One region of the Rhizobium sp. LjRoot98 genome, then DNA from elsewhere that is predicted to be linked to it. Evidence: riboswitches for the same ligand, from Rfam matches in the RefSeq annotation. Region 1 holds a riboswitch; the other holds the start of a gene.
What was found. A riboswitch is a leader RNA that binds a small molecule or an ion and turns the genes downstream of it on or off. The one in region 1 is predicted to bind cobalamin.
Positions count from the first base shown of each region.

Region 2: another riboswitch for cobalamin. It lies ahead of ACSQ3J_RS28075 (TonB-dependent receptor); the one in region 1 lies ahead of ACSQ3J_RS09025 (CbtB domain-containing protein).

Region 1 is NZ_CAXUPW020000002.1:72,300-76,480, reverse strand. Features, by position in the region: gene ACSQ3J_RS09030 (bifunctional diguanylate cyclase/phosphodiesterase) at 1-1,566, opposite strand, end outside; cobalamin riboswitch at 1,831-2,100, shown strand; gene ACSQ3J_RS09025 (CbtB domain-containing protein) at 2,148-2,324, shown strand; gene ACSQ3J_RS09020 (CbtA family protein) at 2,514-3,287, shown strand; gene ACSQ3J_RS09015 ((2Fe-2S)-binding protein) at 3,331-4,181, opposite strand, start outside.
Region 2 is NZ_CAXUPW020000015.1:44,165-48,345, forward strand. Features, by position in the region: gene ACSQ3J_RS28075 (TonB-dependent receptor) at 1-1,598, opposite strand, end outside; cobalamin riboswitch at 1,625-1,822, opposite strand; gene ACSQ3J_RS28080 (FecCD family ABC transporter permease) at 2,010-3,017, opposite strand; gene ACSQ3J_RS28085 (ABC transporter substrate-binding protein) at 3,096-4,058, opposite strand; gene ACSQ3J_RS28090 (ABC transporter ATP-binding protein) at 4,075-4,181, opposite strand, start outside.

The DNA.
Region 1 (4,181 bases):
CAACAGGCGCTTCTGTTCGCGCGATGTGGTGGTCGGCAAAACCAGTTGACGATCGATCTTCATCCGCCGCGGTTTCAGCTTTACCAACCCGATGATCGACGCATGACCGGATCCGAAATCATCGATCTCGATGTCGATACCCATGGCCTTCAGGCCTGCGACGTTGGAAAACACGTCATCTTCGCTGTCGTCGAGAAAAATGGTTTCCAGCAATTCGAATGACAGCATATCCGGTCGGACATCCAGGCGTTTCAATTCGTCGATCAAAAGCGGATCCGACAGGCGGGCAGCCGAGACATTCACCGCAATGCGCGGAACATGCACTCCCTGCCCCATCCAGGCCTGACGGTCCTTCAACGCCGCCTTCAAGATCGCAGCATCGAGATCGTCCAGCCGGCCGAGACTGCCAGCAACCTTGATGAATTCGCCCGGCAGGATCAATCCGCGTTTCGGATGGCGCCAGCGTGCCAGAACCTCCATCCCGACGATGCGCCGGGTCCGCGCATCGACCTGAGCCTGATAATAGGGAATGAACTCCCCTTTTTCCAAACCATGAGCGAACTGCCTGCCAACGCGCTGCTCGGCATTGAGTTGTGCCTTCATCTGAGCCGAATACACCTCGACCCGTCCCCGACCGAGCTTCTTGGCACGATGCAGGGCAATATCCGACTGTGCCAGCAGGCTGCCAATATTGCGGCCACTGGCAGCCGCGACACCGATCGACCCACCGGTGCGCAAGACCTCCTCATTATGCCAGACCGACTGCTTCAACTGCTGCGCCAGCCGCTCTGCACGGATTTTGAGGTCATCCAGCGAGACGAAATTTGCGATCAAAACCGCAAATTCATCACCGCTGACGCGGGCAATGAATGCGTTCTCAGGCACACTGGCTTCAATCCGCCTGGCACAGGATATCAGGACATTGTCTCCCGTCGTATGGCCGGCAGTGTCGTTGATCTGCTTGAACCGGTCTAGACCGATATGCAGGATCGCCAGCTTTTCCGGTCCGGCCTCCCCCGCAAGCTCCGCCAATCGCCTGTCAAAGAAGCGTCGATTGGGAAGTCCTGTTAGATAATCATGTTCGGCTGCATATGCGATCCGCTCGCGGCTCGCTTCAAGGGCAACGGCCCGCGCCTCGGCGATCGCCTTTTGCCGTCGCAGTTCGCGATTGAGCAGCACATCCGCCGTCACATCCCATTCGGCGCCGATAAGGGTGATATGGCCGTCTTCCTCGAAGCAATAGGCGCGTGAACGCAAGTATCGGGTTTCACCGTCCGGCAAAATGATCCGGTATTCCGAAGAATAGGCATCCTTGGCTGCAATCGCCCGGTCGAAATCGGCCTGGGCCTGGGCAAAATCATCGGGATGGATCGCATTCGTCCAGACCTCCGCCTTGACGCGCCTTTGCGTCTTGCCGGTTGCGTAGAGCCGGTGCATCTGCAAATCCCAGACGACTTCGTCTTTCTGTGTGTCGTGCTCCCACACGCCGATCTGAGAAGCGTCAAGCGCAATTCCCAAACGGCGAAGAATATTCTGGAATTCCTGTTCGGACCTCGCCGCCTTCATGGTTTTCTCTGCAGAGGATGCTTCGCGTATCAGCGCCTCCGCATTCTACACCAAGGTTCCTAAAGAACTATTGTTCCATGAGCAAAAAGAGTACTTTTTAAACAAACAACCATTAAGTGCTTCTTCAAAGAAACCCAGTTGCAACTTAGGCGCATCTCGTACTGTATTACATATCAAATTTAGACACTGCGCGGAAAAATCAAGAGCCGCAATGCGCCATTGTTGGTCGCAGCGCCGAATTGACATGACCGGGGTGACGGCATAATCATCAGCAGATCAATTGGTTCCCTGGGAGCGAGGCGCTTTCGGGGAGTAAATGGGAACGTGACGGGTGGACCCATTCTGGGCATCTTTATCACGGCCGACCCCGCGACTGTAGAGCGGTCAGAGGTTGTCATTCCGGTACGTTCAGCCGGTAAAAGCCACTGCGGCGATGGGCGTTTTGCCTCTGCCGCGGGAAGGTGAGACAAGCTCCTTGGCACGAAAGTGCCTGACGCCGCGAGCCAGGAAACCTGCCGGTTGATGAAGGGCATGGTGCCCAATTGGTGGGATATTTCCCACGCGCCATCACGGAGGTTGTCATGGCTACGACTACAGTTTCAAGCGTCCCGCTTTCTCTCAATGACCGTATCACCACGGCTATTCTCGCCCTGTTGATCGGCGGCTTCCTGGTTTTCGGTGCCGGCCTTGCCAATTCCGCCGTGCTGCACGACACCGCGCATGACGTCCGCCACTCCTACGGTTTCCCCTGCCATTGATATAGGCAGTGGGAAGCTCAGCCTTTCCACACTCTATCGATAGGGGATCGCGGGTTTCATTTTGGAAATCACGCGGCCGTGGATTGCGCCCATGCTCCGGCATCGGGCGGGCTTTGCCGTGGGAATTCAAACACAGCAAGCGTTGAGCACTAAAGATCGATCTGCTCCGCTTGATTTTGGGGGTATCAAATGATTGTCAAAACGCTTCTGGCCGCATTGGTGGCTGGATTGATCGCGGGCGTCTTCATGACGGCGGCGCAGGAGTTGCGGGTGGTCCCGCTCATCCTTCATGCCGAGGAATATGAAGTCAAGGAACCTGCCGCCGAACCACCGGCCGCAACCGAAGGCCAGCAGCAGCACTCTTCTCTCGACCGCTCCTCGTTGATCGGCGAAATGCTGTCGGCACTCTCACCCATCACACCCGCCTACGCCCATGAAGGCGAGCACGAAGACGAAGGCGGCATCATGTTCGGCATGAGCCGGTTCTCCGGCACATTGCTTGCCAATCTGGTGGCCGGCGCCGGATTTGGCCTGCTGCTTGCGGGCGCCAGCCTCGCCTTCAATTACCCCATCACGCTGCGCAACGGCGCTCTCTGGGGCGCCTGCGGCTGGCTGGCTATCCATCTCTTGCCCGCCATCGGCCTGCCGCCGGAATTGCCGGGCTTCCCTGCCGCTGATCTCCACGACCGGCAGACCTGGTGGATCGCAGCGATCGTTCTCTCCGTCGCCGGCCTCTATCTTGTCGTGTTGCGCGGTGAGATCCTGGCCAAGATCATCGGCCTTGTCCTGATCGCCGCTCCGCACGTCTATGGAGCGCCACAGCCGACGGACATCTCGAGCCCGGTACCCGCAGTTCTCGGCGCGGAATTCGCGGTCGCCGCCTTGGCAACGACACTGGCGTTCTGGATCGTGCTCGGCGTGATTTCGGGATACCTGAACGACCGGTTTCTGAAATCGGCTTAAGCCCTATCGTTGCGGCGCTAGCATTGCTTGCGCCGCAAGTACATCAAAGGCCGCCTGTGCGCTCGACAAGGGCCTGCAGGCGGCTTTTTTGTGTCTCGTCATCGAGAAGCACGCAGACATCGCAAAAATCCCCACCCTCTGTTCGATAGTAGAGACAGCAGCCGCTTCGCAGCCGGAAGATTCGCTCGACGGGGATGCCATCGCAAACAGCGCCGACCTTGGCGTAGTGCGCCGTCTCGGAAAATACCGGTGAACCGGCCCTCTTGATGATGGCAAGCGCTGCGGCCATTGCGCGATCCGCTTCGCCCAAGGCGGCACCGATCTCCAGAAAAGCCCCCGCAATGCCGTCACCCACCAGCCGCCACTGCGCGACGGGGGATAGGCCAGTGCGGCCTTGCAGCAAGCCGATCACCGGATTGAAGCTCTCGACGAAGCCACCATGAAATGCTGCCACCCAATCATCCCCGCGTGCAAAGCTCCGGAAACGAAAATGAAGGCGGCTGATACCGGAGGGATAAGTGTCCGAAGGCGTCCCCCTGCCATGCTGAACGACAGGTTCGAACCGGAACGCAAGGCGATCCGGATGCAGATTGGGCACCAGCCCCGTCTGTAAATAGACAGCTGCTGCCGCGATGCCGAGATGGTGGCTGTAGAAGGAAATTAGATGGGCGCCTCTGACGCGGTCGTCCATGCCGGCAGCAAAACAATTCTGGTAGTCCAGCAGGCGCTCGACCATATCGCCACCGAGATGCCATGCCTCATTGACCGGCAGAAAATCGCCGCCCTCCCGCCCCAGGGACACAGCTACCTGCGGAAAATGCTCCGCCTGCCAGGCTATGGCGGCTTTTGCGTGCCGCACATCATCCGGTCGAAAGCTGCTTGAAACCCGGTTCT
Region 2 (4,181 bases), on a different contig from region 1:
CGCCAGCTCAGCGAATCGTAAGTCCGCTCGAAAGCGACGCCGGTCTGTGGGTTGGAGCGGTTCACGGTGGGGCTGTCGTAACGCAGACCACCAACGATCGAGAACTGATCCGTCAGCGCCAGCCTGTTGTCGGCGAACAGTGAATATTGCCAGACCGTGCTGCGGTTGTTCGTGAGGAGGTTGTCTGGCCCGATGAATTTACCTGGATCGAAATCGATGGCAGGGACAGTTGAGGCGCCCGGATAGGGTGAGTTGTTGGTGTTCGCAAAGCGAATGCGGTTTATGTCGAAACCGATGACGGTGTTGTTGTCCATACCGGCAACTGTGCTGTCGAGCACCAAATCCGTGCGGTTGCCGTACTGCTCATAATCATGGTGGACGGCAATGTAGTCGCTTCGCAACACCGTTTTGGTCGCTGGCTGGTAGAGGTAGCTCTCGACGTTTCGCCATTGGCGGTCGCTCGAGATGCGGTAGCTGGTGCTGTTGAGAGTGAGATTTTCCGCAGCCTGCCACTCGGCCTTGATCTGAGTGAAGTTGTCCTGGTAGCGGTTGAGTGCGTCGGCGACGTTGTAGTTTTGCTTGCGCAGGCGTTTGTCCAGTTTCCCATCGACAAGCGGGGTACCGAAATATGCGGTGGGCTCGGTGTCGCCGTAGTCATGGGAAAAAGTGAGTTTCAGATCATCGGTGGCCTGCCAGAGGACGCTCCCGGATATGGCGAGATTCGACGCATCGCCACGTTCGATCCAGCCTCGCGTATCCCTCGCACTGACATCAAGACTATAGGCCAGGCTGTCGTTGATCGGCCCGGCGCTGCCGAAGGCCAGCCCCTTCTTGCCGTCGGTGCCGATCGTCGTCACGATCTCATTGCGGCGGCTATCGGTAAGCGGCCTCTTCGGAATGATGTTGATAGCACCGCCAATCGCACCCTCGCCGTAAAGAACGGAGGCCGGCCCATGCAGGATCTCGATGCGATCGACCGTGTACGTATCGAAGGGAAAGCTGATGGTGCCGGCTGCGGGATAGAAGCGCGTACCATCGTAAAGGCGCGCTACGGCTCCATTGCCGGTGAAGCCGCGCATGCCGAGGGAGGTACCCCCATTGCCCGGCGAGCCCAGAAAGGTGATGCCTGTGCCGTTACGTGCGATGGCCTGGTTGACGTCGGTCTGACCGCGCTTGCGGATGGTGTCTCCGTCAACGATCTCGACACTGGCAGGCGTTTCGAACGGCGTGAGATCGAGGCGACTACCCGCGTTCGACCGGGCCTTGAGATTTGGACCCGGCCCTACTCGATCACCCTTGCCGGAGACCCTGATGGTTTCCAGCTCGGTGACCTGGTCTGTGAGTGGCTTTTTACCTCGCACGACCTCCTGCGCTTCACCACTCGCCGCCGTCAAGAGGACGGCGGCGAGTGCGCTGCCAGACAGTAATGTAGCACGAATTGGACGATACTTGGGATCGAGGCGGAGGGCGGCATTTTTTGAGGCGCCTATGGCGTGAGGTTTGGAAAACAAGGTGGAATGCTCCAGCGGTACGTTGCACGTCACCGCGACCAAAGCCGCCTTCGCCGCATTGTTTTGCGGCGAAGATTCGGCTTTCACCAGGACACCCCGCCCAGCGTGTTCACGTATGACAACGGCTGACGGCAGGTCTCCTGACTCGCGGTTCGCTGCTCCCTATCGCCTTCCCAGGCGGAGCCCAGTGGCGTGTTGACAGGAAGCTAGCCGCTTACAGTTGCGGGGGCAGTCGCGGCATTGGATGCATGACATCCGCACCGCGTTCCCTTTTGATTCCCTTGCGGGAAACCGTCGCGCCTTTGTTGCGGAGCACGCGCCGGTTGTGCAAGTCACGTTTGAGACTATAGTGGCGTTCTCATGCCGTGCGACCTGTCATGATAAGGAACATTGCCATCGGTCATCCCGGTCTCCGTCGGGACAACCTGTTGAGGCTCCACAGCAGCTACGATCACATTGGTGATCCGGCGGCGGCAATGGTCCGTTCAAGGGCCCCGTTTAACGCCGCAGGATTGCAATGAAGGCAAGGCCGCCGACCAGACCGGTTATCACGCCGATCGGTATGTCCTCCGGCGCCATGACGACACGGGAGGCGATATCGGCAAGGATCAGCACCACGGCGCCGGTGAGCGCCGACAGCGGGATAACACGGACGTTGTCGCTACCGGCGGCAAGCCGGACGAAGTGTGGCACCATCAGCCCGACAAACCCGATGGCGCCCGAAAAGGCCACCATCACCCCAGTTACTAGAGCGGTGATCACGAACAACTGTGCCCGAAAGCGGACGACCGGGATGCCGAGCGTTGCGGCAGTCTCGTCGCCCATGGCCAGCGCATTGATTTCCCGTGCGCGCAAGATGAGCCAGACGAGGCAGCCGCCGAGAGCAACGGCGGGATAGACAAGGTGTGGCCATTGCGCCAGCCCCAGGCCGCCCAGCAACCAGAATACAACCGTATGAGCGGCACGAGGATCACCAAGAAAGATCAGGAGATTGGCAAGAGCTGTTGCAACGAAGGCGACGGCAATGCCTGACAACACCAGCCGGTCCGCCGCTTGGCCGGTAAAGCGGGTGACCGCGACGACGGCGATAGTGGCGAGAAGCGAACCGATGAATGCAAACAGTGGCACGGTGACGAGACCGAAGATGAGGCCGGTGTGAAGCAGCGCCAGGATCGCGCCGAGCGCGCCGCCGGAGGAAACCCCGAGCAGATGCGGGTCGGCGAGCGGATTGCGTGTGACAGCCTGCAACACGGCGCCGACGACGGCAAGACCCGCACCCACCAATGCAGCCAGAATGACGCGCGGAAAGCGGACATCCCACACGATACTATCGCGGCCTGCCGACCATGTGACCTCGATCAGGCCCGGGGCCAGCTTGTTGACAACGATGGACCAGACGGTGACGAACGAAATGGGAGCAGCGCCCAGAGAGACACCTGCCGTGATACAAAGGCCGATCAGTATTGCCGGTACGGTCACAATCAGAAGAAGTCGGCCACTGGTCATGTCAGGTCCATCTTGTCCGCAGAAAGCAAAGGCCGGGCAGATCAGCCCACCCGGCCGGGTGTTTAGGGGCCGCGGAGGCTACATGTTGCGGGGATGAAATGCGTCAGCGAGGCGGCCGATCGCATCGATGTTGCGCGGGCCGGGTGTGGCTTCGACATAGTCGAGCACGACGAAACGGTCATTCTTGACGGCATCAAGGCTTTTGAAGGCGGGATTTTCCTTCATGAAGGCGATCTTCTGCTCGGCGCTCACGTCGCCGTAATTGACGATGACGATCGCTTGCGGATTGCGCTCGATTACCGGTTCCCAGGACACTTCGGTCCAGCTTTTCTCCACGTCTTCCATGATATTGATGCCCCCGGCCGCCTCGATCATCGCGGTTGGAATACCGAAACGTCCGGATGTAAACGGTTTTCCGGTGCCGGAATCATAGACAAAGACGCGCACGGGTTGCTTGACCTCGCCAATCCGGTTCTTGATGTCGGCAAGCCCTTTTTCGTAGCTTGCGACGAGGGCTTTCGCCCTGTCGTCGACGCCGAAGATTGCGCCGAGATTGAGAATATCGACAAACATGTCGTTCATCGTCGGCTTGGCCTTCGCCATGATGTGAATGCAGGATTCCGTCAGTTCATAGACCTTGATCTTGAACGGATCGAGTGTTTCGGGCGTCACCTCGCCACCGGCTTTCATGCCGTAGTTCCAGCCGGCGAAAAAGAAATCGGCGTCGGCATTGAGCAGGACTTCCTTGGTTGGATATTTTTCCGCCAGCTCGGGGAGCGCTTTGACGCCTTCGCGCAGCTTCTCGTCCAGCGTTTTCCAGCCGGATATCCCGGTATAGCCAACCATATGGTCTTGCAGTTGCAGAGCCAGCATCATCTCGGTGAGATTGACGTCGTGGGAAATTGCCCGCTTCGGCGCGGCATCGAAGGTGATCTCGCGGTTGCAGCTCTTGACGGTGACCGGATAGGCAAATGCCGGCATGGCGATGAGTGTCGTGGCGAGAAAACCCGCAGCGGAGGCGAGCAGGCGGAAAGAGGGCATGGTTGGTCCTTTCGGTTCAGGCGGTCTTGAGGGAAAATGAAAAACGCGCTGCGATGTTGCCCTCTACGGGATGAGCAAGGGCAGTGACGCCGAAGGTGTCCGAAATCGCGTGTGGCGTCAGTA